Regions from separate parts of the Streptomyces sp. NPDC039465 genome, predicted to be linked through region 3. Evidence: riboswitches for the same ligand, from Rfam matches in the RefSeq annotation. Region 3 holds a riboswitch; each other region holds the start of a gene.
What was found. Region 3 has a riboswitch for cyclic di-AMP ahead of ACZ7LT_RS23295 (transglycosylase family protein). Riboswitches for the same ligand answer to the same signal wherever they lie in the genome.

Region 1 (7,605 bases), on a different contig from region 3:
GGCCGACACCCTCGGCGCCACGGTCATCGCACCAGTCGTGGAGGAGAGCGCAAAGGCCGCCGCGATCCTGCTGCTCTTCCTCTTCCGCAGACGGGAATTCGGCGGCCTGGTCGACGGCGTTGTCATCGCCGGCTTCACAGCCACCGGCTTCGCCTTCACGGAGAACATCCTCTACCTCGGCAACGCCTTCGGCGAGGACCAGGAGTTCGGTTCGAGCGGCCTCGGCTCGGTGACCGCCGCGACCTTCTTCGTACGGATCGTGATGTCGCCCTTCGCGCATCCGCTCTTCACCGTCCTCACCGGCATCGGCTTCGGCGTCGCCGCGATGCTCGCCCGCCGCCGCCGCGTCCTGCGCACCCTGCTGCCGCTGCTCGGTCTCACCCTGGCCATGGGCATGCACGCGCTCTGGAACGGCTCGGCGTCGCTCTTCGGCCCCTGGGGCTTCTACGCCGTCTACGGCGCCTTCATGGTCCCGGCGTTCGGGCTGCTGACCTGGCTGGCGATATGGAGCCGGCAGCGGGAGCTGCGCACGATATCCGGCGCCCTGCCCGCCTACGCCGCGGCCGGCTGGCTCTCCCCTGCCGAGCCGCTCGCGCTCTCCTCGATGCGGGCGCGGGGCATGGCGCGGGACTTCGCGGCCAGGACGTACGGACCGGCGGCGGCCCGCGCGGTCGTCGAGTACGAGGCGTTCGCGACGACCCTGGCGTTTCTCCGCCACCGGGCCCACCGCGGCGCGGCGGGCCCGGACTTCATGGCGCGTGAGCAGGAGCTGCTGCACCACCTGTGGCAGCGCAAGGCGGTCGCGGGCCCCTCGCTGACGTACGCGGCGCGGGCGACGGGCCGGGTGTGGACCCCGCCGCCGCACCTGGACTACGACGGCGCGTACAACCCGTACCGCGCCTGACCCTCGACATCCGGGACCGCCCGCGACCTACCGGGCCTGACCCACGGCCGGGCCGCTACGACCTACCGCGCCTGATCCACGACCGGCACCCCGCGACGACCCCAGGCTCCTACTCGGACGCCGCCGTCAGCGCCGCCTGCTCCTCCTCCGTCAGTTCCAGATCCGCGAGCGCCAGCAGCGCCGGGAGCTGCTCGACCGTACGCGCCGAGGCGATCGGGGCCACGACCGTCGGGCGGGCGGCCAGCCAGGCCAGGGCCACCGTCGCGATCTCGGCGCCGCGCGCCTCGGCGATCGTGTCCAGGGCGGCGAGGACCGCGCGGCCCCGCTCGGTCTCCAGGTGCTCCTGCGCGCCCTCGGCGCGGGCGCTGTCGACGGTCGCTCCGGGGCGGTACTTGCCGGTGAGGAAGCCGGACGCGAGCGCGAAGTACGGCATGGCGGCCAGGCCGGCCCGCTCTGCCGTCTTCTGGAGCTCGCCCTCGTACGTGTCCCGCGAGACCAGGTTGTAGTGCGGCTGGAGGGCGACATAAGAGGCCAGGCCCTCGCGCGCCGAGAAGTCCAAGGACTCCTGGAGCCGCGCCGCGGTGAGGTTGGAGGCGGCGATGGCGCGCACCTTGCCCTCCTTCACCAGCTGGTCCAGCGCGGTGATGATCTCCTCGACCGGGACCTCGGGGTCGTCGAAGTGGGTGTAGTAGAGGTCGATGTGGTCCGTACGGAGCCGGCGCAGGGACGCCTCGGCGGCGGCCTTGATCGTCGTGGCGGACAGGCCCTTGTACTGAGGATGGGCGCCGACCTTGGTGGCGACGACGATGTCGTCGCGGTTTCCGCGCGCCGCGAGCCAGTCGCCGATGACCGTCTCGGACTCGCCGCCCTCGTTGCCCGGCGCCCAGGCCGAGTAGAGGTCGGCGGTGTCGACGAAGTTGCCGCCCGCGGCTGCGTACGCGTCCAGGACGGCGAAGGACTGCGCCTCGTCGGCGGTCCAGCCGAAGACGTTGCCGCCGAGAGCGAGGGGGAAGACGTGGAGGTCGGAGGTGCCCAGCTGGCGCAGAGAAGTCATGGGCTGGACAACACCGTCCCCGAGGGTCCCTATTCCAAGCGCCCGTCCCACCTCAACCAGGGGCGACAAGGCCCGGCCCGCTCACGCCGAGCGGGCCGGAAGCGGGTCAGACCGAGAGGCCCTTGCCGCGCAGCCAGGCCGCCGGGTCCACCCCGGCGCCGCCGGCCGTGTGGACCTCCATGTGCAGGTGCGGGCCGGTGACGTTGCCCGTCGCGCCCACGCGGCCGATGGTGTCCCCGGTCGCCACGGTCTGCCCGGCGGAGACCGTCATCGACGACATGTGGGCGTACCAGATCTCCGTACCGTCCTGGAGCTCCAGGACGACGCGGTAGCCGTACGAGCCGGACCAGCCCGCCGACTTGACCGTGCCGCCGTGCACCGCCTTCAGCGGGGTGCCCGTGGGGGCCGCGAAGTCGAGGCCGGTGTGCTGGCCGGAGGACCACATGGAGCCGGACTGGCCGTAGGTGGAGGTGAGCGTGTACGAGGAGAGCGGGAGGGCGTAGCTCGCGGCGAGCTTGGCCAGACGCTCGGCCTCCGCCTTCGCCGCCGCCTCCGCCTCGGCCTTCTTCTTCGCCGCCTCGGCTTCCTTCGCCGCCACGGTCTGCTGGGACTTCGCCTCGGCCGCCGCCTTCTCGGCCGCCGCCTTCTCCGCGGCCGCCTTCGCCTCGGCGTCGGCGGAGGCCTGCTGCTGCTCGGCCTGCTGGAGGATCCGGGCGCGCAGGACCTCGCCCGCGTCGGCGCCGGCCCGCTCCTGCGGCCGCTCTTCGCCGCCGGCGGGCGCGGTGGTCAGGGAGGCGGAGGTGAGGGGCGCCGGGTTGTTCGGCTCGGGGGTGGCGTCCTCGTCGGCGATCAGGGAGCCGACGCCCGGCAGCGAGGCGGGGTCCGGGAGGTGGTCGGTGACGGCGTCCGGCAGATCGGGCAGCGAGATGGAGACCGGCGGCTTGTCCTGCGCGGTGGCCATGCCGCCCGCGCCGACCGCGGCGATGACACCGACGCCGAGGACCGTGGAGCTACGGGCGAAGTTGGAGCGCTGCTTGGCGATGCGGTGACGGCCACGCACGGGCCGTACGGAGTCCTCGGTGGGGTTCCATTCACCCCACTCCTGCGTGTGCGCGTCCGCGCCCGGGGCACCCGAGGCACCGAACGAGTCGAAGGGAGCTTCGGGGGCAGGGCTGTTGGACGCCACGGAGGCGTACTCCTTTCCTTCCTTCTCGCCTACCGGGTTAGCTGACGGGTTCGGAGCAGGAAGGTCTCCTACGGGTCACGTTCGACCCGATTCACCCCAATGTGGTGGTTCCCCGGTTCCCTTGCGGGATTCGGCGCGTGCGCACGGTGCCGCCTCTTGCGACGGCTGGGACGACCGCACTGCGTTATCGAACGTTAATAGACACGGGGCTCTTATTCCAAGCCGTTCCTCTTGATCGTTAACGGTCCTGGCCTGGGCATACCGCTCATAAGAGGGGTGAACCGGGCGACTTGATCCCCCCTCAGCCCCACCCGCCAAACCCCATGAAATCTGATCGTTCGTCAAATGTTATGCGGAGCGGTGCGCTTCCACTACGGACCGCTACCGCCCACCACCGGCATCGTCCTGCGCCGCTCCGGCTGCCGCTGCCCCGGTCGGCTCACCGCCAGCAGCGCCATGTCGTCCGTCGAGCCGCCGCCCGTGTACCGCCGTACGTCGTCGACCAGCGCGTCCAGCAGCGCACCCGGCCCCGGGAAGATCCGCCCGGCCAGCCGCACCGCCGGGTCGTAGAACTCCCCCGCCGCGTCCCGTGCCTCCGACAGGCCGTCCGTGTAGAGCAGCAGCGTCGCGCCCGGCGGGTACGGCGCCTCGTCCGCCCGGTCCGGCCAGACCCCCAGCGCGCCCATGCCCAGCGGCAGCGCGGGGGCGCTCGGCTCCAGCAGATCCAGGTCCCCGTCGGCGTACAGCAGCAGCGGCTCGGGGTGCCCGCGGTTCACCACCCGTACCACCCCGTGCCCACGCGGGATCTCGGCGAGCACCGCCGTGGTGAACCCCTCGAAGGCGTCCAGATCGTCCCGCCGCGTGCCCTCCCGGGCCAGCGCCCGCTCCAGCCGCTGCGCCACGCCCTCCAGGGTGGACTCCTGCTCCGCGGCCTCCCGGAAGGCGCCCAGCACGATCGCGACGGCCTCCACGGCGTCGAGCCCCTTGCCCCGCACGTCCCCGACCACGAGCCGCACACCGTACGGCGTGTCCTGCACGGCGAAGAGGTCGCCGCCGATGAACGCGTCGGCCTGCGCCGCCTCATACCGCGCGGCGATCTGGAGCCCGCCGATCCGCTCGGCCGGCGCGGGCAGCACCGCCCGCTGCGCGGCCTCGGCGATCACCCGCGCGGAGGCGAGCCGCTCGCCGCTGCGCCGTACGACCCGGTTGATGAACACGGCGAGTGCGGAGACGGTGAGCACGGTCAGGGTCTCGGTCAGGTCCGGGACGTCGGTGATGGTCCTGTTGAAGATGTGCAGTCCGATGCTGGCGAGGACGGCGGCGATGCCGGTGAAAAGGGTCGTCCGCAGCGAGAAGAACGGCGCCGCGATCAGCGGGGCCGCGGAGAGCATCGGGGCGGCGGTGAACGCCGGCGGGGTGGCGAGGTCGAAGGCCACCCCACCGGCGATGACCAGCGGCGGCAACGCGCGGATGAACCGCCGCGCGCCCTCGGCGGGCCGTACCTCACCGCCGTTCCCGGCCGCGGGGTCCGGTCCGTCGGCCAGCCCGCTCGGGTCCTCGTCCGCCGATCGTTGCCCCACCTGTGCTCTCCCTGCCCGGCCCGGTGCGCCCTCGGCTGCGGACGGTACCGCGCCCCACCCGCCCTGGCCGGAGCCGCGCCGGGCGGCGAGCCGCCGTCGGCCGTCCGGGGGACGCCGGACAGGTCCACCCGCCCGACACGCGCACGGCCCATGGACAGTGGCCGGCATACGGCAAAGGCCCGGATCCAGGAGGATCCGGGCCTTCGTCGTGTTTCTTCAGTAGCGGGGACAGGATTTGAACCTGCGACCTCTGGGTTATGAGCCCAGCGAGCTACCGAGCTGCTCCACCCCGCGTCGGTGAACACCACCCTACGCCATGCTGGGCGGTGCCCTTCACCATTTTTGGTTTCCCGGACACACGGGGGTCACTCAGCAGCCGCAGTCGTCGGAATCGACGGGGGCGGTCAGCGGGTCGGTGTCGGGGGTCCGGGTGCCCTCCCAGGTCTCGTACGCGAAGCCTTCCCGCGCCCAGTACTCGAAGCCGCCGAGCATCTCCTTGACCTGGTAACCCAGCTGGGCCAGGGCGAGCGCCGCACGGGTGGCGCCGTTGCAGCCGGGGCCCCAGCAGTACGTCACCACGGGCACGGACTTGTCCAGGAGCTGCTCGGCCTGCTCGGAGATGAGGGCGGTCGGCAGGTGGACGGCGCCCGGGATGTGACCTTGGTCCCACGCGGCGGTGGAGCGCGAGTCCAGGACGACGAAGCCGGGGTCGCCGTCGGCGGCGAGCGCCGAGGCGACGTCCGAGACGTCGGCGTGGAAGGCGAGGCTGGCCGAGAAGTAGGCGGCGGCCGCGGCCGGGGCGGCCGGGGGAACGCGCAGGACGGGGTTCTGGGTGAGCTGCGTGGTGGTCATGGCAGAAAATCTACGGTTGTCGATCACCGCGCTGAAGTGCGGATTCCCGGTTGTTGGGGCCATCGGCCGGGGAATCCTGGGCGTTCGCGGGGCTCGAGCGGGAATCTCACGGACGCCCGTCACATCCCTCATTCCACGGGCGTCAGAGCGGTGAGGACACGACGAGGGAGCGGGCGATCGCGATGGACCAGAGTGGGTACGAGAGTGAGTTCCTTCTACGGCAGTTCGGGCACGAGGCGGCCCCGGAGCCGGACCGGGCTCCGGACCCGGCGCCGGACCCGGAGCAGGAGGCGCTGATCGCCGATTCGGTCGGGCTCGCGCTGCTCGTCGTCCTGGAGTCGCTGAAACCCGCTGAGCGGCTGGCGTTCGTCCTGCACGACATGTTCGCCCTGCCGTTCGAGGAGATCGCCCCGATCGTGGACCGTACGCCGGTCGAGGCGCGGCTGCTGGTGGCCGGGGCAAGGCGCCGTGTGCGGGGCCTGGGGCCGGTACCGGAGGGCGGTCGCGACGACTAGGCGCTGCCCGCCGCCCCGGCCGCCTTCCGGCTCTTCCGGGACCGGTACTCGGCGATCTTGGCGCGGTTGCCGCACCGGTCCATGGAGCACCAGCGGCGCCGACGGGCCTGGGAGTCGTCGAGGAAGAGCAGCGAACACTCCGGGTTCTCGCACTCCTTCACCCGGTCGAGGAGATCGCCGCCGAGCAGCAGCACGGCGTCCCGGGCGACGGTGGCGAGGGCCGCCGGCACGGGGCGCTCGGCCTGCCAGTGCAGGCCGCGGCCGGAGGGGCCCGCGGTGAGCTGCGGGGCGAGGTCGGGGTGGGCGGCGGCGGCGTTGAGGTGTGCGAGGTCGCCGGAGGCGGGGCCGTCGCCGTCCGACCGCGCGGCCTGGAGCAGCCGGTACACCACCTCCCGCAGGGCCCGCGCCTCGGTGAGCTCGGCGTCGCCGACCGGATCGGCCGTCGCCCCGAATCCCGCCTCGGCGATCCATCGCCGCAGGTCGGATGGGTGGGCGAGGCGTTCGATCCGGGTGGTGTGGCGCTTGCCCAGGGTGGCGACGAAGTCGAGGCAGGGGCGCCCGCCGATGAACCGGAAGGCGAGCTCGTCGGGCGTGGCTTCGGTACTCACCCCCTCACTCTATCGCCTTGACACCCATTGAACAGGTGTCGCATGGTGACACCCGTTCAGCAGGTGACACTGGTTCAACAGGTGTCACCGTTCAGTCAGGCGTCAACACAGGGGAGCTTCACATGCGTGCGGTACGGATCGACGAGTTCGGGGGCCCGGAAGTCCTCACCCCGGTGGAGCTGCCGGACCCGGCACCGGGCCCGGGCGAGGTGCTCGTACGCGTGGCCGCGGCCGGCGTGAACCGGGCCGACGCCCTCATCCGCTCCGGCGCCTACCACCGCGCCGGTCGCCCGCCGATCGTCCCCGGCCTGGAGGCGGCCGGCACGGTCGTCGCGGTGGGCGCGGGCGGCGAAGAGGTGGGCGAGGGCGGGCCGCGTCCCGGACAGCGGGTCATGGTCCTGGGCGCGCCCAATGCCCCCGGCTTCTACGCCGAATTGGCGGCGGTACGGGCCGACCGCGTCGTCCCCGTCCCCGACGCCCTGCCCCTCACCCATGCCGCAGCGCTGCCCACGGCCTGGCTCACCGCCTGGTACTGCCTGCACCGACTGGCCCGGACCGAGGCCGGGGACACCGTGGTGATCCAGGCCGCGGCGAGCGGCGTCGGCAGCGCGGCGGTCCAGATCGCCGCGGAGGCGGGCGCACGGGTCGTCGCCGTCGCGAGCTCCCCGGCCAAGGCGGCCTGGGCGGCCGAACTGGGCGCCCACGCCACCGTCGACACCGCCGCCCACCCCGGGGACGCCACGGTCGACGAAGTCCTCCGGCTGACCTCCGGCCAGGGCGCCACGGCGGTCCTGGACCTCGTCGGCGGTCCCACGTTCGCCCAGAGCCTGCGCGAGGTGGCGTACGGCGGCCGTGTGGTCGCCCTCGCCAACGTGGCCCTCACGCCGAGCACCGTCGACACCCGCG
Region 2 (7,605 bases), on a different contig from region 3:
GGGAGGAGGTGTCCGCGTTCTGCTCGTCGGTGTGGCTGACGATGAAGCGGTTGGCCGTCAGGACGAGGACCGTGACATGGCGGCGGACCTCGTTGGCGTCGAAGGTGGTCTCCTGGTGCACCAGGTACGAGGCGATCGGCTCGCCGCCGACGGCGGCCTCCACCGCCTCGGCCACGAGGGCCGGGTAATAGCCGCTGCGCTCGATCGCCGCGCGCAGCCCCTGGGTCGTCGTACCGGTCTTCGCCATGGACTCCATCCTACGGGGCTGCGGGGCCTCGGCTGCCCTCGCTGCCGTCAGTAGCTGGGCAGCGTCCTCGGTCCGAGGTCGGTACGGGCGGGGGGCGGGGCGAGCCGTACGGTCGCGCCGAGCACGGACAGCCCCTGGGGCGCGACGACCACCGGTTCGAGGCCGATCGCGACGATCTCCGGGTGGTCGTCGACCAGCCGGGAGACGCGCAGCAGCAGCTCTTCGAGGGCGGCGGTGTCCACGGGTGCGGAGCCGCGCCAGCCGAAGAGGAGCGGGGCGGTCCGCAGGGACCGGATCTGTTCGGCGACGTCCCGGTCGGTGGCCGGGACGAGCCGGTGGGCGGTGTCCCCGAGCAGCTCGGAGGGGGCTCCGGCGAGCCCGAAGGAGAGCACGGAGCCGACGGCCGGGTCGATGGCGGCGCGTACGACGGTGTCGACGCCGCGCGGGACCATGGCCTGGACGACGGGCTGGAGCTCCTCGGCCTTGCCGAGGGTGTCGGTCAGCTCGGCGTACGCGGTGCGCAGTTGCTCCTCCGTGGCGAGGTCGAGCCGTACGCCGCCGAGGTCGGGCCGGTGCCGCAGGTGCGGCGCGGTCGTCTTGAGCGCGACGGGGAAGCCGAGCCGGGCCGCGGCGGTGACGGCGGTGTCGGGGGTGGGCGCGGGCAGGGTGGGCAGCACGTGGATGCCGTACCTCCGCAGCAGCTCGTGGGCGGCCTCGGCGGTGAGCGTGACGCCCCGCTCGTCCGGCGCGCTGCCGAGCGCCCGCTGGATCTGGGCGGCGGCCCCGGCCTCGTCGATCCCCTCGTACTCCGGCACCCGCCCGGGCTCGGCGACCTGCCGCCGCCACTGCCCGTACCGCACGGCCTCGGCGAGCGCCCGCACGGCCCGCTCGGCGGCGGGGTAGGCGGGGATGCGGGCGTCCCGGGGCGGGGCGGGGGGTTCGGCGGACGGGCCGGGGGGCGGGGAGGCCGGGGCGGGCGGTGCCTCTGTGACCCGGGGGACCTGGTCCTCGGGGGCCGGAGCGGTGGCGGGTGGTGCGGGGGTGGCCGGGCCCTCGGCCGTAGCGGCGGGCGCCGGGGTTCCCGCACCGGGCGCCCCCGGGGCCGTGCTCGTCGCCGCCGCCAGGGCCTCCGCCAGCTCGCCCATCTCCACGTGGACCACCAGCACCGGCTTGGCCGGGGACGTCGCGGCGGCGGCGCGCAGCGCCGTGGCGAGGACCTCGCCGTCGCCGGACTCGGTGACGCCGTTGTCGCCGACCCAGGGGATCGCCGTGACGACCACCGCGTCGCAGGCCTCGTCCGCCAGCGCCTGCGCGAGCGCCGCGCGGAAGTCGTCGGGGGTCGCCGCGGTCGTGAGGTCGCGGGGGCGCAGCGGGCGCAGACCCTCGGTGAGGCAGGCGTCGTACGTCAGCAGGCCGAGGGACTCGGAGTTGCCGAGGATGGCGACGCGCGGGCCGGCCGGCAGGGGCTGGCCGGCGAGGAGGAGGCCCGCGTCGACGAGTTCGGTGACGGTGTCGACGCGGATGACGCCCGCCTGCCGCAGCAGCGCCGCGACGGTGGTGTGCGGGATACGGGTGGTCGGGACGGCGTGCCCCGGCGGTTCGCTGCCGCTGTGCCGGGCGCCCTTGACGACGACGACCGGCTTCGCCGCGGCCGTTCGCCGCGCAAGGCGGGTGAACTTCCGCGGGTTGCCGATCGATTCGAGGTAGAGCAGGACGACGTCCGTGTCCGGGTCGTCGTACCAGTGCTGGAGCAGATCGTTGCCCGAGACGTCGGCGCGGTTGCCGGAGGAGATGAACGTCGACAGCCCCGCGCCGCGCCGGTGGAGCCCGGCCAGCAGGGCGATGCCGATCGCGCCCGACTGGGTGAAGAGGCCGATCCTGCCCGGGGCCGGACTCTCGGGCGCGAGCGACGCGTTGAGGCGGACGCCGGGCGCGGTGTTGATGATCCCGAAGGCGTTGGGGCCGATGATCCGCATGCCGTACGAGCGGGCTTGGCGGACGAGTTCGCGCTGCCGTTCGCGGCCTTCGGCGCCGCTCTCGGCGTAGCCGGCGGACAGGACGACCAGGCCCCGCACGCCGTGTTCCCCACAGTCGGCGACGGCCTGTGGTACCCGTTCGGCGGGGACGGCGACGACGGCCAGGTCGACCGGGTCGCCGATGTCGGCGACCGAGCGGGAGGCGGGGACGCCGTCGAGTTCGGTGACGTCGGCGGGCAGCGCCGCGTTCACGGCGTACGTGCGGCCCGTGTATCCGGCGGCGAGGAGGTTGCGCAGGACCGTGCGGCCGACCCCGCCGGGCGCGCGGCCGGCGCCGATGACGGCGACGGCGCCGGGGTTGAGGAGCCGCTGGACGGAGCGGGCCTCGGCGCGCTGTTCCCGGGCGCGCTGCACGGCGAGCGAGCGGTCGGTGGGCTCCAGGTCGAGGTGGAGGCGTACGGCGCCGTCCTCGAAGCTGCGCTTCTGGGTGTACCCGGCGTCCGTGAACACCTTGATCATCTTCTGGTTGGCGGGCAGCACCTCGGCCGCGAACCGCCGGATGTCCCGCTCGCGTGCCACCGCCGCGATGTGTTCGAGGAGGGCCGAGGCCACTCCCCTGCCCTGGTGCGCGTCCTGGACGAGGAAGGCGACCTCGGCTTCGTCGGCGGGGGCGCTGGCGGGCATGCCGCGCTCGTCGATCCGGTCGTAGCGGACGGTCGCGATGAACTCGCCGCCCACCGTGGCGGCGAGGCCGACCCGGTCCACGAAGTCATGGTGGGTGAAGCGGTGCACGTCCTTGGCGGAGAGCCGGGGGTAGGGCGCGAAGAAGCGGTAGTACTTCGACTCGTCGGAGACCTGCTCGTAGAAGCTGACCAGCCGCTCCGCGTCGTCGGCGGTGATCGGCCGGATCCGCGCGGTGCCGCCGTCGCGCAGCACCACATCGGCTTCCCAGTGGTCGGGATAGGCGTGCTCCGGCTGGTCCGACGGGGTCTGCATGGGCCCAGCGTACGGTGGAGGAACCGGTCGGGACACCGGTCGCGGAGCCTTCCTGGGCCGTGCAGGGTAGGGACCATCGCGCCGTGGTCCGGTCCGTTCCGACGGTCGGCAGGAGCACCCCGCAGCACATGAGAGACTGGTCTAGACAACCCGCTGAGACTCGAAGGGCAACACCATGGCTGAGCGCCGCGTCAACGTCGGTTGGGCCGAGGGCCTGCACGCCCGCCCCGCCTCCATCTTCGTCCGTGCCGCCACGGCCTCCGGCGTCCCCGTGACGATCGCCAAGGCCGACGGCAACCCGGTCAACGCCGCGTCGATGCTCGCGGTGCTGGGCCTGGGCGCACAGGGCGGCGAGGAGATCCTGCTCGCGTCGGACGCCGAGGGTGCGGAGATCGCGCTGGACCGTCTGGCGAAGCTGGTCGCCGAGGGCCTGGACGAGCTCCCCGAGACCGTCTGACCCCTTCGAGTCGTACGGACGCCGGTACGGGCGCCGCATGTGGGGCCCACACGGACGCCGTACGGACGTCATATGGATGGTCCGCTCCCGGCATGACCGTCTCGTAGGAATTCAGGTCGAGCCGCACCGCCGATTCAATTCGGCAGTGCGGCTCGATCGCTTTTTCCGGACACCTTTCACACCCGAGCCCGGGGCGCCGGAAATCAGCTCCCCCCGCCTTTGCATTTCTTTGTATACGGCCCCGCCGTTAACCCCGGGCGCTCGCGGTGTTTACAGCATGTTGCGAAGTCCTCACACGGGCCGCCCGCGGGCGGTGCAGCGGCAGCGACCGCTCGGCGTGCGCCGCAGTGAGCGCCCGGGCCCGCTCCGCGTCGCCGCGGGCCACCGCGTCCACGATCGCCCCGTGCTCCGCCCATGCCTCGACCGGCTCGGCCGGGGTCTCGACCGCGTACATCCAGGCGATCTTGTGCCGCAGCTGGGTGAGCAGCGCGGTCAGCCCGGGGCTGCCGGATGCCTGCGCGAGCGTCTCGTGGAACCAGCTGCCCAGCGAGCGCAGATCCTCGCCCTGGCCGCGCCTGGCCCGCTCCTGGCCGAGCCTGACCAGGCCCCGCAACACCTTGAGATGGGCCTCCGTGCGGCGCTGGGCTGCGCGGGCGGCGCCCATGGGCTCCAGCAGCAGACGCATCTCCAGCAGGTCGGCGGCCTCCTGTTCGGTGGGCTCGGCGACACAGGCACCGGCGTGCCGGCGGGTGACGACGAACCCCTCGGACTCCAGGGTGCGCAGCGCCTCGCGGACCGGGACGCGGGAGACTCCGTAGCGGCGCGCGAGCTGCTCCTCGGTCAGCCGGCTGCCGCGCTCGTGTACACCGGAGACGATGTCGTCACGGATCGCCGTGCATACCGAATGCGCGGGAATGCGCATGTTCAACCTCCGCTTTGATCCGCGCGAAACCCATCTATTGACGTCTGTCCGGTGACTCTATTGCAGCGGGCCGGAATTTCCGATGCCCGGCCGGAATTCATGGATATCTTTTGGCCGGAACGCGCCGGAACGCGCCGGAACGCGCCGGGAGCAGACGGCACGGACGGCGACACGGACGACAGCGACACCGACGACGGCGGTACGGACGACCGAAGGCCCCGGCTCGATGATGACGAGCCGGGGCCTTCGGACGCGGGGCGGGCGCGTCAGACGTTGACGCCCTTGGAGCGCAGGTACGCCACGGGGTCGATGTCGGAGCCGTACTCCGCGCTGGTGCGGGCCTCGAAGTGGAGGTGGGGGCCGGTGGAGTTGCCGGTGGAGCCGGACAGGCCGAGCTGCTCGCCGGGCATCACGGACTGGCCGACCGAGACGCTGACCGAGGAGAGGTGGCCGTACTGGGTGTACGTGCCGTCGTTCATCTTGAGCACGACGTTGTTGCCGTACGCGCCGCCCCAGCCGGCCTCCACGACGGTGCCGGCGCCGACGGCGACGACGGTGGAGCCGGAGGCGGCGCGGAAGTCGACGCCGGAGTGGCTGCCGGAGGACCAGAGGGAGCCGCCGGTCTTGTAGCCGGTGGTGACGAAGGAACCGGCGATGGGGAGGCGGTAGGCGTTCAGGCGCTTGCGCTCGGCCTCGCGGGCGGCCCGCTCCTTGGCCTCGCGGATCTCCTTGGCGCGGGCCTCGGCCTTGCGCTTCGCCTCGGCCTCGGCCTTCGCCTTGGCGGCGGCCTCGAAGGCCTCCTTCTCCTGGGCGGCGGCCTGGGCGTCGATGCGGTCGGCCAGCGAGTCGGCGGCGACGGCCTGGGTGAGGCCGGTGTCCCCGATGGGACGGTCCGTGTCGGCGGCGAGCGCCGGGGAAGCGAGGGAACCGATGACGCCGGTGGTGGCGAGCGCCGCGACGGAGGCGGCCTGCGCGCTCTTACGGCTCAGACGGCTCGGGGCACGGTGCTTCCCGGTGGCACGGGTGAACGCCATGAAGTGGCTGGTCCTTTCCTTCCTTCTCGCCTACCGGGTTAGCTGACGGGTTCGGAGCAGGAAGGTCTCCTACGGTCCCCCTCTGGCGAGGCGGTCCGATTCACCCCAGGGACTGACTGGGTCCCCGGCTCCCCAGGCTCGCGCCTGACGGGGACTCGGCGATGGCTGTCCGATGCCGCGGGTGCGGCACGTGCAACTGGCGGACAGCGCCCACGACGCTAAGCGGACCGTCTTTCAATCACCAAACAGACACGCTCTTTTGTAGTGCACGCCACAGGGCAGACAGGCAGCGTCACCAACAAAGCGGACAAAGAGGAGGACCCCGACGTAACGTGACGTCGGGGTCCGCCTCGAAGGACAAACCCAATCAGCCTGTGACCACGGTCACTTCGCCGATGCCGAGCGCCCGCACCGGCTCGGCGATCTGCGACGCGTCACCGACGAGGACCGTCACCAGACGGTCCACCGGGAAGGCGTTGACGACGGCCGCCGTCGCCTCCACCGTCCCGGTCTCCGCCAGCCGCGCGTACAACTGCGCCTGGTAGTCGTCCGGCAGGTGCTGCTCGACCTGGTCGGCCAGGGTGGCCGCGACCGAGGCCGCCGTCTCGTACTTGAGCGGGGCCACACCCACGAGGTTCTGCACGGCCACGTCACGCTCGGCGTCGGTGAGCCCGCCGGCCGCCAGGGTCCGCAGCACCTTCCACAGATCCTCCAGCGCGGGGCCGGTGTTGGGGGTGTCGACGGAGCCGCTGATGGCGAGCATCGCCGCGCCCGTCACCCCGCCCGCGGTGGCCGGGTCCGCCGAGCGGAGCACCTGGCCGAAGGCCCGTACACCGTAGGTGTACCCCTTCTCCTCGCGCAGGACCCGGTCCAGACGGGACGTCAGCGTCCCGCCGAGGCAGTACGTGCCGAGGACCTGGGCCGCCCAGACGCGGTCGTGCCGGTCGGCGCCGATGCGGCCGATCAGCAGCTGGGTCTGGACCGCTCCGGGACGGTCGACGACGATCACGCGGCCGGTGTCGTCCGCGGTGATCGGCGGCATGGGGCGCGGCTCGGCGGTGTTGCCGGTCCAGGCGCCGAGCGTGTCGGCGAGGACCGCGTCCACGTCGGTGTCCGAGAGGTCGCCGACGACGACCACGGTCGCCGTGGCGGGGCGGACATGGGCCTCGTAGAAGGCCCGTACGGCCGCCGCGTCGATGGCGGCGACGGTCTCCTCGGTGCCCTGGCGCGGCCGGGACATGCGCGAGGCGGCCGGGAAGAGCTCCTTGGAGAGCTCCTTGGCCGCCCGGCGGGCCGGGTTGGCCGTCTCGTGCGGGATCTCGTCCAGGCGGTTGCGGACCAGCCGCTCGACCTCGGTGTCGAGGAAGGCGGGCGCGCGCAGCGCATCGGCGAGCAGGGCGAGCGCCTTCGGCAGCCGGGAGACCGGGACTTCGAGGGAGACGCGGACGCCGGGGTGGTCGGCGTGCGCGTCGAGCGTCGCGCCGCAGCGCTCCAGCTCGGCGGCGAACTCCTCGGCGGTGTGCTTGTCGGTGCCCTCGGACAGCGCGCGCGCCATGATCGTGGCGACGCCGTCCAGGCCCTTGGGCTCGGCGTCCAGGGGGGCGTCGAGCACGATCTCGACGGCCACCACCTGCTGGCCGGGGCGGTGGCAGCGGAGCACGGTCAGGCCGTTGTCGAGGCGGCCGCGCTCGGGGGCCGGGAAGGCCCAAGGCGTGGCCGTGCCCGGCCGGGGCTGCGGGTGGAGCGTCATGTTGGTCAACGACGCGGCAGTCTCGCTCACTGGTCCGCCCCCTCTTCCTGGTCGTTCTCGTGCTGCTCGGCGGTGACGGGTTCGTAGACCAGCACAGCCCTGTTGTCGGGGCGCAGCCGGGCCTTGGCGACCGCCTGTACCTCCTCCGCGGTGACCTCCAGGACCCGCTGGACGGCGGTCAGGGCCAGCTGCGGGTCGCCGAACAGCACCGCGAACCGGCACA
Region 3 (7,605 bases):
CGGCAACGGGCAGTACGGCGGCCTCCAGTTCACGCAGGCCACCTGGGAGCAGTACGGCGGCCTCGTCCACGCCCCGCGCGCCGACCTCGCCAGCCGCCCCCAGCAGATCGCGGTCGCCGAGAAGGCGCTCGCGGCGCAGGGCGTGGCGCCCTGGGCCACCTGCGCCCCGATCGCCGGGCTTACGGCCGGTGGCAGCGGGTCCGGCGCCGACGCGGGCGCCGGTGAGACCCTTCCGCTCCGCCCTGACGGCACCCCGGCCGAGCCCGGCCTCGACCCCGGCCAGGTGACCCCCAACGCTCCCATCGCCCCCGAGGCGCCCACGGCCCCCGCCACGCCCTCCGCTCCCGCCGGCACCGGGAAGCACCGGGGCACGCCCGCGCCGGACGAGACGGTCGATAACGGCACCGATACGGGCAATCCGGTCAACGAGCGCGAATCGGGCCGCCATGCCTCGCGGGGTGACGCCCCGACACGTGACGTGCCCCACACGGATGGTGCGACCGGTACGGGGCAGGAGGGGTCCGGGACCGGAGCGTCCGGTGACCCGGCGAACGAAAGCGGCGAAACCTCCAAGAACCCCGAAAGCCCTGAAACAACTGAAACTCCGGAAAGCGGCAAGCCGTCCGAAACGGGCGAAAGCCCCGACCGCGCCGACAACTCCGGTGCCACCGATACGGACAACAAGGACAACACGGGCAAGTCCTCCGGCGCGTACACCGTTCAGCCCGGCGACAACCTCTCCGTCATCGCGGACGAGCACGACCTCGACGGCGGCTGGACCGCGCTCTACGACGCCAACCGCCAGACCGTGGGCGCCGATCCGGACGTCATCCATCCTGGTCAGAGCCTCGACCTCGGCGGTGTGCTGGACGCCGGACAGGCCCAGAAGTAGAGGCGGTTCGCGGGCGTATGTCCGGTTCTGTGCAAGTGAGACATGGGTCTCTTTGCCCCAACTGGCGTGTCTCGCCCGCGAACTCCGTCCGCTGTCGCTCTCACCTGCGTAAACGACCGCTCCCGGAAGGCAAGTAGGGGCGTTTTCTCCCGGATGTGCCTCTTTGAACTTCCGGGAGGTCTGTGTCTACGGTCTTCACCGCTCGCCACCGCGGGCCTCGTCGACCGGTCCGCCGAATCCTGCCGCCGGACGACGGGAACAGTCGTCGCGTCATGCGCCGAAGGCAGGAGCGGGGGACCCAAGGTAAGTGCCGGACCCGGCCGTTGAGACAGACGGCCGACGCCCGGCTTGGGGTGAAGCCACGTGCTAGGACACGTGGCCGGGCACTCACAGCCCGAACCCGACAGCTCACCTCGTAGGCGTCGGTGAGGAGACGTTCCATGCTGTTTTCCGGCAAGGGCAAGCACCGCCGCCCCACGGTTCTCGACCGCACGACCCGTGTCGTCACGCTCGCCGGTGTCGCCGGCGCCGCGGTCGCCGCGCCGCTCATGACCGCCGGCACCGCCTCCGCCGCCACCGCCGCCGAGTGGGACCGCGTCGCGCAGTGCGAGTCCGGTGGCAACTGGTCCATCAACACCGGCAACGGCTACTACGGCGGTCTGCAGTTCTCCGCCTCCACCTGGGCCGCCTACGGTGGCACCGCCTTCGCGGCCACCGCCGACCAGGCCTCCAAGTCGCAGCAGATCCAGATAGCCGAGAAGGTCCTGGCCGGCCAGGGCAAGGGCGCCTGGCCGAGCTGTGGCGTGGGCCTGTCCAACGCCGCGTACAACGGCGGCGGCGAGAGCACCACCCAGGCCGCCCCGAAGCAGGAGCGCAAGGCCGAGCAGCCGACCACGCGCAGCGAGCAGCGCACCGCGCCGAAGGCCGCCCCCAAGGCCGAGGCGAAGAAGACCGTCACCACCCCGACCGGCAAGAAGGTCAAGAAGGGTGACGGCGAGTACAAGGTCGTCGCCGGCGACACCCTGAGCAAGATCGCCGAGGCGCACGGCGTCAAGGGCGGCTGGGCGAAGCTCTTCGAGCTGAACAAGGACATCGTCGAGGACGCCGACCTGATCTACCCGGGCCAGCAGCTCCACCTGAAGTGAGCCTTCCGGCTCCGGTGAGGTCGGGTCGGGCGCGGCCGCTCGCGTGAGCCCGACGACTCTCCCGCGGTGACCCGATGACCACCCCGGTCCGGCGCGTCTCCCCCGTACGCGCCGGGCCGGGGTTTCCCATGTGTGCGGAGCCTCGCACATCCCGGTTACCGAACGGTAGAACGTGCGCCGTTTGCCCCGTAAAGCAGGCGCTCGGGTCCTTTTTCGTCCCAGCGGGCGGGCGCCCGGCGGACCCCGGTGTCCGGGCCGGTTAGGCTCTTGTCGCAAGGACAGAGCGACCCTGCAATGGCCCTGCACCGCATGCGTCACATCTAGCGTCACATCCCAGAAGGAGATGCTCGTGCCGTCCATCGACGTCGTCGTAGCCCGGGAAATCCTGGACTCCCGAGGCAACCCCACGGTCGAGGTCGAGGTCGGCCTCGACGACGGCAGCACCGGCCGTGCTGCTGTTCCGTCCGGTGCCTCCACCGGAGCGTTCGAGGCCATTGAGCTCCGTGACGGAGACCCGAACCGCTACCAGGGCAAGGGCGTCGAAAAGGCCGTCCTCGCCGTCATCGAGCAGATCGGCCCGGAGCTCGTCGGCTACGACGCCACCGAGCAGCGCCTGATCGACCAGGCCATGTTCGACCTGGACGCCACCGACAACAAGGCGTCCCTCGGCGCCAACGCGATCCTCGGTGTCTCCCTCGCCGTCGCGCACGCCGCCTCCGAGGCCTCCGACCTCCCGCTCTTCCGCTACCTGGGCGGCCCGAACGCGCACCTGCTGCCCGTTCCGATGATGAACATCCTGAACGGCGGCTCGCACGCCGACTCCAACGTGGACATCCAGGAGTTCATGATCGCCCCGATCGGCGCGGAGTCCTTCTCCGAGGCCCTGCGCTGGGGCACCGAGGTCTACCACACCCTCAAGAAGGTCCTGAAGGACAAGGGTCTGTCCACCGGCCTCGGCGACGAGGGCGGCTTCGCCCCGAACCTCGACTCCAACCGCGACGCCCTCGACCTCATCGTCGAGGCGATCAAGCAGGCCGGCTACGCCCCCGGCAAGGACATCGCGCTCGCGCTCGACGTCGCCGCGTCCGAGTTCTACAAGGACGGCTCGTACCAGTTCGAGGGCAAGTCCCGCTCGGCCGCCGAGATGACCGAGTACTACGAGGAGCTCGTCTCCGCGTACCCGCTCGTCTCCATCGAGGACCCGCTGTTCGAGGACGACTGGGACGGCTGGAAGGTCATCACCGACAAGCTCGGCGCCAAGGTCCAGCTCGTCGGCGACGACCTGTTCGTCACCAACCCGGAGCGCCTGGCCCGCGGCATCGAGGACGGCGCCGCCAACGCGCTGCTCGTCAAGGTCAACCAGATCGGTTCGCTGACCGAGACCCTGGACGCCGTCGAGATGGCCCAGCGCAACGGCTTCAAGTGCATGATGTCCCACCGCTCCGGCGAGACCGAGGACGTCACCATCGCCGACCTGGCCGTCGCCACCAACTGCGGCCAGATCAAGACCGGCGCCCCGGCCCGCTCCGAGCGCGTCGCCAAGTACAACCAGCTGCTGCGCATCGAGGAGATCCTCGACGACGCCGCGGTGTACGCCGGCCGCTCGGCTTTCCCGCGGTTTCGCTCTGCGAACCAGTAGGCACAGCGCTCTGCGAACCAGTAGGCACAGCACGGGCTGAGCTTCCGGAAAGCCCGGTTACGTACGTCCCCGCACTCGGTCCCGTACCGTGTGCGGGGACGTACGCACGTAACAAAGGGGAGGCGGCAGACAGTGGCCCGGGACCGGTTCTCCACCGCGACCAGGATCCGGCTGCTCGGCGAGCAGACCGCGGCCCGCGTGTACCGCTCCCAGAACCGCAGACAGGCCCGCCGCTCCCGGCTCACCGGCCGCGCCGCCTTCCTGGCGCTGATCGTCTGCTCCCTGGTGGTGGCGCTCGCCTATCCGATGCGGCAGTACGTCTCCCAGCGCAACGAGATCGCCGAGCAGGAGCGGCGCGCCGCCGAGGCCGCCCGGCGGGTCGAGGAGCTGCGGGACGAGAAGGCCCGCCTCCAGGACCCGGCGTACGTCACCCGGCTCGCCCGCGAGCATCTCCACTACGTCTTTCCGGGCGAGACCGGTTTCACCGCGAACGACCCGGACCTGGCGCGTGAGCGCCGCGGCGACCAGGGCGCGACCGAGCGTTCCTGGTACTCCAACCTCTGGGACGGCATCGACACCGCCGACCGGCCGGACAAGTAGCCCGGACCGTACCCCGACCCTTCCCCCACGAGCCCCGACGAGAAGACAGACGCAGGCATGGAAACGCCCCCTCCGCAGACCGAACGCACCGAGCCCACCGAGGCGGACGTCGCGGCCTTCAAGGAGCAGCTCGGCCGCCCGCCGCGCGGGCTGCGCGCCATCGCGCACCGCTGTCCGTGCGGCAACCCGGACGTGGTCGAGACCGCGCCCCGGCTCCCGGACGGCACGCCGTTCCCCACGACGTACTACCTGACCTGCCCGCGCGCGGCCTCGGCGATCGGCACGCTGGAGGCGAACGGGGTGATGAAGGAGATGTCCGAACGTCTCCAGAGCGACCCCGAGCTGGCCGCCGCCTACCGCGCCGCCCACGAGGACTACATCGCGCGCCGGGACGCCATCGAGGTCCTGGAGGGCTTCCCGTCCGCCGGCGGTATGCCGGACCGGGTCAAGTGCCTGCACGTCCTGGTCGGCCACTCGCTGGCGGCCGGACCCGGCGTCAACCCGCTGGGCGACGAGGCGATCGCCATGCTGCCCGAGTGGTGGGCCAAGGGCCCCTGCGTCTCGCCGGTCACCGACAAGGAGGACGCCAAGTGACCCGGGTCGCGGGCATCGACTGCGGTACGAACTCCATCCGCCTCCTCGTCGCCGACGTCCACCCCGAGACGGGTGAGCTGATCGAGCTGGACCGGCGGATGACGATCGTCCGGCTCGGCCAGGGCGTCGACAAGACCGGCCGGCTCGCCCCCGAGGCGCTGGAGCGGACCTTCGCCGCCTGCCGTGAGTACGCCGCCGTCATCAAGGAACTGGGCGCCGAGCGGCTGCGTTTCGTCGCCACCTCCGCCTCGCGCGACGCCGAGAACCGCGACGACTTCGTCGCGGGCGTGGTGGAGATCCTGGGTGTCGAGCCCGAGGTCATCACCGGTGACCAGGAGGCCGAGTTCTCCTTCACCGGCGCCACCGGCGAACTGACGCGGGACCAGGGGGAGTACCTGGTCGTGGACATCGGCGGCGGCTCCACCGAGTTCGTCGTCGGCAACGAGCACGTGCGGGCCGCGCGCTCGGTCGACATCGGCTGCGTACGCCTCACCGAGCGCCACATCCGCAACGACCCGCCGACCGTGGGCGAGATCGCCGCGCTGCGGGCCGACATCAAGGCCGCCCTCGACCTGGCCGAGGAGACCGTCCCGCTGCGTGAGAAGCGCACGCTGGTCGGTCTCGCCGGCTCGGTGACGACGGTCGCCGGCCTCGCGCTGGAGCTCACCGCGTACGACTCGACGGCGATCCACCACGCCCGGATCTCCCGCGACCAGGTCGCCGAGGTCACCGGCCGGCTGCTCTCCTCCACCCATGACCAGCGGGCCGCCCTGCCGGTGATCCACCCGGGCCGGGTGGACGTCATCGCCGCCGGCGCGCTCGTCCTGCTGGAGATCATGGAGCGGACCGGGGCCGACGAGGTGGTCGTCAGCGAGCACGACATCCTCGACGGAATCGCTTATTCCGTGGCCTGAGGGCCGTTCGAAGGCGGTTTCCATGGTGCTCCGACGGGATCTCGTCGGAAAACTTCGTGAAGTTCTTCACAAGGAAAAGGGCCCTGACGGGTGCCACAACGGGGTTTCGGGCCCCCGAGGCACCCTGTCAGGGCTCTTTCGCACCTTCGCGGGACGGGCGTTGGGGTGTTTCGGCGGTGTGAACGCCAGGGGCGGTCCAGCATGGAAAAGGCCTCACAGGGCCAGCTCACAGGGGGTGAACAACGTCCGTCGTTACACCCTGGTTCCTCCGTCGCGCCATGACCTCGGTCACGTGGGCGGCGGAGTGTAGCAGAGGTCCCCCAAGAGCTTGTGAAGGGGCGCACGAGCGACCCCCCCGAGGGGGGTGGATACTCGATGGCATGAGCACCACGGAGCGTCCCAGGATCCTCGTAGTAGGCGGCGGGTACGTAGGCCTGTACGCAGCTCGGCGCATCCTCAAGAAGATGCGCTACGGCGAGGCGACCGTCACGGTCGTCGACCCGCGGTCGTACATGACGTACCAGCCCTTCCTCCCCGAAGCCGCCGCAGGCAGCATCTCGCCGCGCCACGTCGTCGTCCCGCTGCGACGCGTCGTGCGCGGAGCCGAGGTGCTCACCGGTCGCGTCACCACCATCGACCAGGACCGCAAGGTCGCCACGGTCGCGCCGCTCGTCGGCGAGGCCTACGACCTGCCGTTCGACTACCTGGTCATCGCGATGGGCGCGGTCTCCCGCACCTTCCCGATCCCCGGCCTCGCCGAGCAGGGCATCGGCATGAAGGGCGTGGAGGAGGCCATCGGCCTCCGCAACCACGTCCTGGAGCAGCTGGACAAGGCTGACTCGACGACCGACGAGGAGGTCCGCCGCAAGGCGCTGACCTTCGTCTTCGTGGGCGGCGGCTTCGCCGGTGCGGAGACCATCGGCGAGGTCGAGGACATGGCCCGCGACGCGGCGAAGTACTACACCAACGTGAAGCGCGAGGACATGCGCTTCATCCTCGTCGACGCCGCCGACAAGATCCTTCCCGAGGTGGGCCCGGAGCTGGGCCGCTGGGGCAAGGAGCACCTTGAGGCGCGTGGTGTCGAGATCTACCTCTCGACGTCGATGGACTCCTGCGTCGACGGCCACGTCGTGCTGAAGAACGGCCTTGAGGTCGACTCCAACACGATCGTGTGGACCGCCGGCGTCAAGCCGAACCCGGCGCTCTCCCGCTTCGGCCTCCCGCTCGGCCCGCGCGGTCACGTGGACGCCCAGCCGACCCTCCAGGTCACCGGCACCGACTACATCTGGACCGCCGGCGACAACGCCCAGGTCCCGGACCTCGCCGCCCGCAAGGCCGGCGTGGAGAACGCCTGGTGCCCGCCGAACGCCCAGCACGCGCTGCGCCAGGCGAAGGTCCTCGGCGACAACGTGGTCTCCGGCATGCGGGGCTTCCCGCAGAAGGAGTACAGCCACGCCAACAAGGGCGCGGTCGCGGGTCTCGGCCTGCACAAGGGCGTCGCGATGATCGTCATGGGCAAGATGAAGATCAAGCTCAAGGGCCGTCTCGCCTGGTACATGCACCGTGGCTACCACGGCATGGCCGTCCCGACCTGGAACCGCAAGATCCGCGTCTTCGCCGACTGGACCCTCGGCATGTTCCTCAAGCGTGAGGTCGTCTCCCTCGGTGCGATGGAGACGCCGCGCGAGGAGTTCTACGAGGCCGCCAAGCCGGCGCCGGCGCCCGCCGCGCAGTCGTCGGTTCCGGAGAAGGCCAAGGCCTCCTAGCCGACCCGTAGTACCCCGAGCAGTACCCCGCAAGGGCCGTCCGCCATCCGTGGTG
Region 4 (7,605 bases), on a different contig from region 3:
CGCGGCTTCCGGAGCCCGGGCTGCCCGATGGTGCCCGGACCACGCGTTCACGCTTGCGGACGCAGGAGGTACTCCCCTGCAAGGTGGACGGCTTCCCGGTCGGTGTACCCGGGGTGGTCCACGGCCATGAAGTAACGGCCGATCCCGAGCGCGAACGCCAAGGTGCTGCGGGCCTCGATCTCGTCGGGGTCGGTGAGGAAGGCGCCGAACATCCTCCGCAGGAACTCCATGCGCTCGTTGTCGATGCGCCGCAGGCGCGCCGCCACGGCCTCGTCGTGGCGGGCCCATGCCCGGACCGCGAGATCGATCCGGTGGAAGTCTTCCGTGAACGTCCGTTGACCGGCGCGCCGGATCGCATCGGCGGCGTCTCCGCCTTCGGCGTCGATCTGGGCGAGCACTTCCTTGGTACAGCGGCGTTCCCATTCGTCGAGCATCTCCGCGAGCAACGCGGGACGGCCGTCGAAGTAGCCGTAGAACCCGCCCTTGGTGACGCCGAGTTCGGCGGCGAGCGCCTCGATGCGGACCGCGTCGGGGCCTCCTTGGGCGAGGGCTTCGAGGCCCGCCTCAATCCAGCGGGCTCGTGGGGTGCGGGGCAGAGCGGGAATCGGGGCCACCTCCATTCGACGCGGTTCATTTGTACGGTACCGTACACAGCGTTCTGTACGGCCCCGTACAAATGGCGTGGCGGTCACATGGGGCCACGCACGAAGAAGAGGAGAGCCCCGATGAACTCCAGGAAGCGACTGCTCCGTTGGGCGAGCGGGATCATGCTCGTGCTGGGAGTGGGACACCTGTCCTTGCTGGCGCTCACCGCCTGGGACGAGGTCGCCGGCTGGGCCGATCGGGGGGTCTGGGCAGCTGTCCCCCTCAACCTCTCGGAGGGGGCGCCGGAGACTGTGGACTCCCTCAGGAATGTCGCCACCTTCTGGGGTGGTCCGGGGAGCTTCGCCGTGCCCTTGGTGCTGCTGGGGTGCCTGATATGGCACTTCGCCGGCCGCGGGGTGAGCGTGCCGGCCTGGACCGGGTGGGGCCTCGTGGTGTGGTGCGTGGTGGGCGGCGTGCTGCTCGTGCCGTCCCCGTTCTTCGTGGGGGCCGTCTCCGGAGCGCTCATCGTCCTGGCCGCACGGAAGGAAGACCGGTCGGCAGCCGCCCGAGATCGGGCGTTGAACGTGTCGTAAGGCGGGAATGCCGCGGCCGGCACTGCCAACTCGTGGGCAGTGCCGGCCACATGTCACCCGATGGGCACGTCGGCTCAGTAGGGGCCGTTGACGTTGTCGATGGAGCCGTAGCGGGCGGCCGCGTAGTTGCAGGCGGCGGTGATGTTGGCGACCGGGTCGTACTGGCTGTTCTTGGTGCCGGGGACGTGGTAGGCGTCGAAGGTCGGCTTGATGACCTGGAGCAGACCGATCGAGGGGACACCGTTCTGGGCGTTGATGTCCCAGTTGTTGATCGCGTTCGGGTTACCGCTGGACTCCCGCATGATGTTGCGGTGAATGCCCTCGTAGCTGCCGGGGATGCCGTGCTGGGCCATGATGTCGAGGGACTCGCGGATCCAGCCGTCGAGGTTGTTGGCGTACGCCTTCTTCGCCGGCGCCGCCTTGGCGGCGGGGGCGGCCGCGGTCAGGGTGGTGGGGCGCGCCGAGCGGTCCGCGCGCTCCGTGGCGGCGGCCGAGCGCGTGGCGGCCTTCTTGGCGATGGTGAGCTTCATGCCCGGCCGGATGACCGCCGGGTCGTCGCCCACGACGGCTCGGTTGTCCTTGTAGAGCTGCTTCCAGCCGCCCTTCACCGAGTGCTTGTCCGCGATCTTGGAGAGCGAGTCACCCGCGACGACGGAATACGTCACCGTGCCGGACTTCGCCGCCGCCTTGACCGCAGTCGTGACCGCCGCCTTTTCAACTGCGACCGAATGTGCGGCCTGCGGCGTCGCGGCTCCGGCAGCGGTCGCGCCGATCACCGGCAGGACGAGGGCGGCGCCGCCGGTGCCGACGGCGGCGAGACGGCGAGCGAGCGGGTTTTCCTTGGGACGGCGGTGCTTTCCGTGTCCACGCATGGCGAGTTCCTCTCCTTCGCCTGCGAGGTGAGCTGTCGGGTTCGGGCAGGAGATGCCCGGCCGCGGCGCACGCGGCTTCACCCCGAGCCGCTCCGGAGACCGGACCGGCGGCAAACCTGGGTCCCCCGCTCCTGCCGGACGTGTGGGTGGGTTCGATGCCCGGACGGTGGCAGGATTCGGCGGTCCATCCGGATGGAGGTGACCGTAAGCGAAGGAAAGCGACAAGAACAAGGCCGCGATTCATCAATGCAAATGAATCCGCAGAAAGGAAAGAAAAGGATCATCCTTTCGCCCGCCGCCCCTTGGCCCAACTATTCTTCTGGGCTTCATATTTGACTCCGCACCAGCACCACAGGGGGTGGAATTCGAGGTGACCCACATCACTGGCGGCGAGCATCGGTCACTATTTCCCAGAAAAGGGACTCAAGGCCCCCCATCGGGGCATCTCTTCCCTAAGTGCCAATAAAAGGAGATAAACGGACATTTCTTCCGTGTCGCCCTACGGTGATCACCGCCACAGCTGGCGGCGGACCAGTTCGTGGAAGAGGCCGTCCGTGTCCGCGAGCAGATCCGCCGGAGAGCCGAGCTGGACGATCCGGCCGTCCGACATGGCGATCACACGGTCGGCGTCCATGATCGTGGACAGTCTGTGGGCGATCACGATGCGGGTCGCGCGCAGGGCCCGGGTGGATTGGATGACCACGCGCTGGGCTTCGTTGTCCAGTGCGCTGGTGGCCTCGTCGAAGAAGAGGATCCGTGGCCGGCGGATGAGAGCCTGAGCGATCATGAGCCGCTGGCGCTGGCCGCCAGAGATGGTGCCGCCGCCGTCGGAGAGCATGGTGTGCATGCCCATCGGCATGGCCTTGATGTCCTCGGCAAGCCCGGCCATCGCGGCGGCCTCCCACGCCTCCTCCAGCGAGAACGCCTCCGCTCCCCGGATGCAGTCGAGGATCGAGCCGGTGAAGGGCTGGGCGTTCTGCAGGACGACGCCGCACTGTCGGCGTACGGCCGCCTGGTCGAGCGCCGCCAGGTCCTGGCCGTCGAAGAGCACGCTGCCGGTGGTGGGCTTGTCGAAGCCGATGAGCAGCCGCAGCAGGGTCGACTTCCCGCAGCCGCTCGCTCCGACGATCGCGACGAACTCGCCGGGGCGGACCTGGAAGTCCACGTTGTCGAGGACGAGCGGGCCGTCCTCGGTGTAGCGGTAGGACAGCTGCCGGGCTTCCACGGCTCCGCTGAGCACGCCCGGCTGGGTGGCGGCACCGCGTACCTCCGGCTCGGCCCGCAGGATCGGCGCGACCTCCTCGAAGAGAGGCTGCACGGCGGCGGCCGACAGGAGCGCTCCGGTCAGCTGGGTGACCGAGGAGAGCATCATCGTCACGGCGGTGCTGAAGGTGAGGAACTGGGCGGCGGACATCGTGCCGCGGGCCGGCCCGGCCAGCAGCATGAACATCACGAGCGTGCACAGCGGCAGGCAGACGGCGTTGAGGACCGTGACGAGGTTCTGGAGTCGGCCGACGCGCTGCTGCAGCACGCGCGTGCCCGCGAACTCCCGCGCCCAGGCCGCGTAGGCGAAGCTCTCGGCGGCGGCGACGCGCAGCTTGGGCAGACCGCGCAGCGTCTGGAAGGCGCGGTTGTCGAGCCGGTGGCTGATCTTGATCAGACGGCGCTGGTAGCGCAGCTGCCACAGCCCCAGTCCGGTGAAGACCGCCGCGATCACGAGCAGCATGCCGAGCGCGACCAGCGCGAGGGGCACGCTGTAGACCAGCAGCAGCACGAGGTTCATCGTGCCGACCGTGCTCGCCTGGACGCAGACCGTGCCGATGCCGGACAGCGTGCGGCGGATGGAGCTGATGCCCATGGCTGCGCCGGCCAGTTCACCCGTCGAGCGTCCCGCGAAGAAGTTCGTCGGCAGCCGCAGCAGCCGGTCCCACACCGCAGGCTGCAGCGTGGCCTCGATACGGCCCTCCAGGCGAAGGATGGACATGTTCTGGAGCAGCATGAAGGCGGCCGCAACCACGCCCGCCGCGATGAGTGCGACGGCGGTCTGCACGATCAGGCCGCCTTCGCCGGCCGGTACGTACTGGCCGAGCACCTTGCCGGTGGCCACGGGCACCAGCGCCCCCAGCACCACCGCGACCAGCCCGCCGAGGACGATGGCGCGCAGTTCCTGGCGGGTGTCCCGCACGCTGAAGCGGACCAGGGACAGCAGCCCCAGCTTTCCGTCGGGCAGAGGGCGGTAGAACATCACGGCCTGCCGTTCGAGGTCGGCCTCACCGGTCTTGGTGATCCGCTCGCGCGTTCCGTGCGCGGGGTCGACCGCCACGTACCCGCCGCGCCGCCACAGCAGGGCGACCGGCGTCCCGTCCTCCTCGCGCCTGCCCACCAGGGGCCCGCTGTTCTCCCGCCACCAGCGCCCTTCGAGCCGGACCGCGCGCGTACGGAGCCGGGAGGCGAGCGCGACGCGTTCGACGGGGTCCATCCGCTCGGATCCGGCCCCCGCGTCAGCCGGTTCGGACAGGGTGATGCGCGCCTCTTCGGCGACCAGACGGCAGGCGGCGAAGGTCGCGTCCACGCTCGCGGTGGGGCGGGCGCGCCTGCCCGATCGGCCGATGGAGGCCAGCAGCGCCTGGTCGGCCTCGGTACGTGCCGCCCGGCCGGCTTCGAGTCCTGCCGCCGTACGGTCCTCGTGGTCGCGCTCGCGCTGCTCGATCCAGCGGTCCAGCGCGTAGAGCAGCCGGTACTGCTGCTCGACCATGCCCTGCCACATGGCCGGGTCCACAAGGAGGACGCCGGCGGCCTCCGCGTCGTAGGCGGCGCCGTACTGCACGCTGCCGGGGGTGAGCTGCATCCACACGATGTCGTCGTCGGCCGCACCCGGCTCGCTGGCTGCCCGGCCGTCCAGCGGCGCCTGGTACAGCACGCGCAGGCCGCGGCCGACGCCGAGGGCGAAGGCGTTCTCCAGCGGGCTGAGACCGCCGGGGGTCGGGCCGTAACCGCCCTGGGCGGCGTACCCCTGCGCGCCGTACGTCTGGTCGGCGTACCCCTGCCCCGTACTCCACTGCGCGGTGTTCCACTGCCCGGTGTTCCACTGGGTCGCGTCCCACTGGTTCGTGTCCCACACGTCGCCGTGCTCCGGGCGGTACAGCTCCCGCAGCTCGATGCGGCGCAGTACGCAGTCCCGCGACGGCCGGCCGATGAGGGTGTGCTGGGGGCCCTCCGCGGGGCCCAGCAACAGCGCGCCCGCTTCGAGGCGGCCCAGGAAGTGCCAGTGCCCGAGCAGCGCGGCGTCGACGGCGAACAGGTCCAGCGCGCCGTGCACGACGAGCCAGAGTACGGACGGGCCCTCCAGTGCCAGGCTGCGCAGGTCCGTGCAGTCGACCGGTGTGCCCAGTCCGCCCAAGGCGGCCGCGACCGGGTCCGGCGCCCCGGCAGCCTGGGCGGCGGCGACCGTGGCGGGGTGCGGAGAGGTCACCTCAGTGCTCCTTGACCAGTTCGGCGTACGGGCCCCCCGTGGCCAGCAGGTACTCGTGCCGTCCTCGTTCGACGACGGTGCCGCGGTCGAGCACCAGGATCTCGTCGCTGTCGCGCACGGTGCTGAGCCGGTGGGCGATGACCACACAGGCGCAGCCACGGCGCCGCAGATTGTCAATGACGAGCCGTTCGGTCACCGCGTCCAGGGCGCTGGTCACTTCGTCGAGCACCATCACGCTGGGGTTGCGGACGAGCGCCCGGGCGATCTCCAGGCGCTGACGCTGCCCTCCGGAGAAGTTGCGGCCGTCCTGCTCGACACGGCTCCGTATCCCGCCGGGGCGGCGGGAGACCACGTCGAGGACGGCGGCGTCCTCGAGTGCGGCGATGACTGCCTCGTCCGGGATGGAGGGGTCCCACAGCGTCACGTTGTCGCGGACAGTGCCTTCGAAGAGGAAGACGTCCTGGTCGACGAAGGAGACGGAGGCGGACAGCGCGCCGCGCGGGATGTCTTCCAGCCGCATCCCGTCGATGCGGATGGCGCCTTCCCAGGGTGCGTAGAGTCCGGCGATCAGCCGGGAGACGGTGGATTTGCCGCTGCCGGAGCCGCCGACGAGCGCGACCTGCTGTCCCGGGCCGACGGACAGCGAGAAGTCCTTGAGCAGCGGGGCGTCCAGCGGGCTGTAGCCGAAGGTGACGCCCTCCAGCTCCACCCGGCCGGTGAGACGGCGGGCGGTGGCGGGTTCGCGCCGGGTGTGGATCGGGTCGACGGGGAAGTTCTCGACGTCCTTGAGCCGGGCAACGTCGGCGGCGAAGTCCTGGATACGTCCGGCGACGCCGTTGAGACGGGTGATGGGCGCGGTGAAACTGGTCACCAGGGCCTGGAAGGCGACGAGGAGTCCGACGGTGAGATGTCCCTCCACCGCCCGCAACCCGCCGATCATCAGGATCAGGGCGCTGTTGAGCGCGGCCAGGGTGGGCGCGACGATCGCCAGCCACGCACTGGGCACGCCGAGCCGCTGCTGCACGTCGAGGGTGACCGCGTGCTGGCCGGCCCAGCGGCGGAAGAAGCCGTTCTCGCCGCCGGTGGCCTTCATGGTCTCGATGAGCTGGAGGCCGCTGTAGGACGTGTTGGTGAGCCGGGCGCTCTCGGCGCGCAGTTTGCGGGTGCCGGTCGCCCGCACATGGATCACGATCCGCATGGCCACCACGTTGAGCAGCGCGATGCCGATGCCGACGACGGTGAGCTGTGGGTCGTACGTCCACAGCAGGACGGCGTAGAGCACGACGACGACGGCGTCCACGCCCGCGGCGGACAGGTCTCGGGCGAGCGTCTCGGCGACCGCGTCGTTGGACCGCAGCCGCTGGACCAGGTCGGCCGGGCTGCGCTGGGCGTAGAAGGTGACGGGCAGCCTGAGCAGGTGCCGCAGGAACCGGGCGCTTCCCAGGGTGGAGGAGATGATGCGCCCGCGGAGCAGATTGGCCTGCTGGAGCGCGGTGAGCACGGCGGCGAGCACCAATGCGGACGCCATCGCCGTGAAGAGCACACCGAGCAGGGACGTCTGCCCTCCGATGAGGAACATGTCGATGTACGTACGGCTCAGGGCGGGTACGGCGGCGCCGACGGCGACCAGCAGGAGGCTGGAGATCACGGCGGCGGCCATGGTGCCCGAAGTGCCGCGCAGGCGGGCCGGCATGGCGGCGATGACGCCGGGCCTGCGGCCGCTGCGGCGGAACCCTGGGCCGGGCTCGAAGGTCAGCACGATGCCGGTGAAACTGGTGTCGAACTCGTCCATGGGGACGAACCGGCGGCCCTTGCCGGGGTCGTTGACGTACACGCCCATGCGTCCGAAGCGGCGTGCCATTCCGTCGTAGACGACGTAGTGGTTGAACTCCCAGAACAGGATGGCCGGGGCGCTGACCTCGGCGAGTGCGGCCAGGTCCATCTGCATGCCCTTGGCCTGGAGTCCGTAACCGCGGGCCGCCTTGAGGAGGTTGCTGGCGCGTGAGCCGTCGCGGGAGACGCCGCAGGCGATGCGGAGCTCCTCCAGGGGGACGAACCGGCCGTAGTGGCCGAGCACCATGGC

Region 1: linked by a shared signal. The riboswitch ahead of ACZ7LT_RS14455 (M23 family metallopeptidase) and the one ahead of ACZ7LT_RS23295 (transglycosylase family protein) in region 3 are both predicted to bind cyclic di-AMP.
Region 2: linked by a shared signal. The riboswitch ahead of ACZ7LT_RS11000 (M23 family metallopeptidase) and the one ahead of ACZ7LT_RS23295 (transglycosylase family protein) in region 3 are both predicted to bind cyclic di-AMP.
Region 4: linked by a shared signal. The riboswitch ahead of ACZ7LT_RS29190 (transglycosylase SLT domain-containing protein) and the one ahead of ACZ7LT_RS23295 (transglycosylase family protein) in region 3 are both predicted to bind cyclic di-AMP.

What each region holds. Positions count from the first base shown of each region.
Region 1 covers NZ_JBVKAP010000004.1:16,000-23,604, forward strand. The annotation lists gene ACZ7LT_RS14445 (PrsW family intramembrane metalloprotease) at 1-904, shown strand, start outside; gene ACZ7LT_RS14450 (aldo/keto reductase) at 1,014-1,958, opposite strand; gene ACZ7LT_RS14455 (M23 family metallopeptidase) at 2,065-3,144, opposite strand; cyclic di-AMP (ydaO/yuaA leader) riboswitch at 3,156-3,290, opposite strand; gene ACZ7LT_RS14460 (PP2C family protein-serine/threonine phosphatase) at 3,516-4,688, opposite strand; tRNA gene ACZ7LT_RS14465 (tRNA-Met) at 4,945-5,018, opposite strand; gene ACZ7LT_RS14470 (rhodanese-like domain-containing protein) at 5,094-5,576, opposite strand; partial or broken gene ACZ7LT_RS14475 (sigma factor-like helix-turn-helix DNA-binding protein) at 5,849-6,073, shown strand; gene ACZ7LT_RS14480 (CGNR zinc finger domain-containing protein) at 6,088-6,699, opposite strand; gene ACZ7LT_RS14485 (quinone oxidoreductase family protein) at 6,822-7,605, shown strand, end outside.
Region 2 covers NZ_JBVKAP010000003.1:107,721-115,325, reverse strand. The annotation lists gene ACZ7LT_RS11020 (DUF5998 family protein) at 1-247, opposite strand, end outside; gene ACZ7LT_RS11015 (bifunctional acetate--CoA ligase family protein/GNAT family N-acetyltransferase) at 295-3,219, opposite strand; gene ACZ7LT_RS11010 (HPr family phosphocarrier protein) at 3,395-3,676, shown strand; gene ACZ7LT_RS11005 (GntR family transcriptional regulator) at 3,924-4,598, opposite strand; gene ACZ7LT_RS11000 (M23 family metallopeptidase) at 4,865-5,632, opposite strand; cyclic di-AMP (ydaO/yuaA leader) riboswitch at 5,646-5,803, opposite strand; gene ACZ7LT_RS10995 (M16 family metallopeptidase) at 6,000-7,382, opposite strand; gene ACZ7LT_RS10990 (M16 family metallopeptidase) at 7,409-7,605, opposite strand, start outside.
Region 3 covers NZ_JBVKAP010000007.1:103,981-111,585, reverse strand. The annotation lists gene ACZ7LT_RS23300 (transglycosylase family protein) at 1-892, shown strand, start outside; cyclic di-AMP (ydaO/yuaA leader) riboswitch at 1,158-1,329, shown strand; gene ACZ7LT_RS23295 (transglycosylase family protein) at 1,333-2,037, shown strand; gene eno (phosphopyruvate hydratase) at 2,387-3,676, shown strand; gene ACZ7LT_RS23285 (FtsB family cell division protein) at 3,809-4,276, shown strand; gene ACZ7LT_RS23280 (DUF501 domain-containing protein) at 4,334-4,870, shown strand; gene ACZ7LT_RS23275 (Ppx/GppA phosphatase family protein) at 4,867-5,784, shown strand; gene ACZ7LT_RS23270 (NAD(P)/FAD-dependent oxidoreductase) at 6,165-7,550, shown strand.
Region 4 covers NZ_JBVKAP010000011.1:30,121-37,725, forward strand. The annotation lists gene ACZ7LT_RS29180 (TetR/AcrR family transcriptional regulator) at 48-614, opposite strand; gene ACZ7LT_RS29185 (DUF6463 family protein) at 726-1,178, shown strand; gene ACZ7LT_RS29190 (transglycosylase SLT domain-containing protein) at 1,253-2,050, opposite strand; cyclic di-AMP (ydaO/yuaA leader) riboswitch at 2,055-2,209, opposite strand; gene ACZ7LT_RS29195 (NHLP bacteriocin export ABC transporter permease/ATPase subunit) at 2,559-5,522, opposite strand; gene ACZ7LT_RS29200 (NHLP family bacteriocin export ABC transporter peptidase/permease/ATPase subunit) at 5,524-7,605, opposite strand, start outside.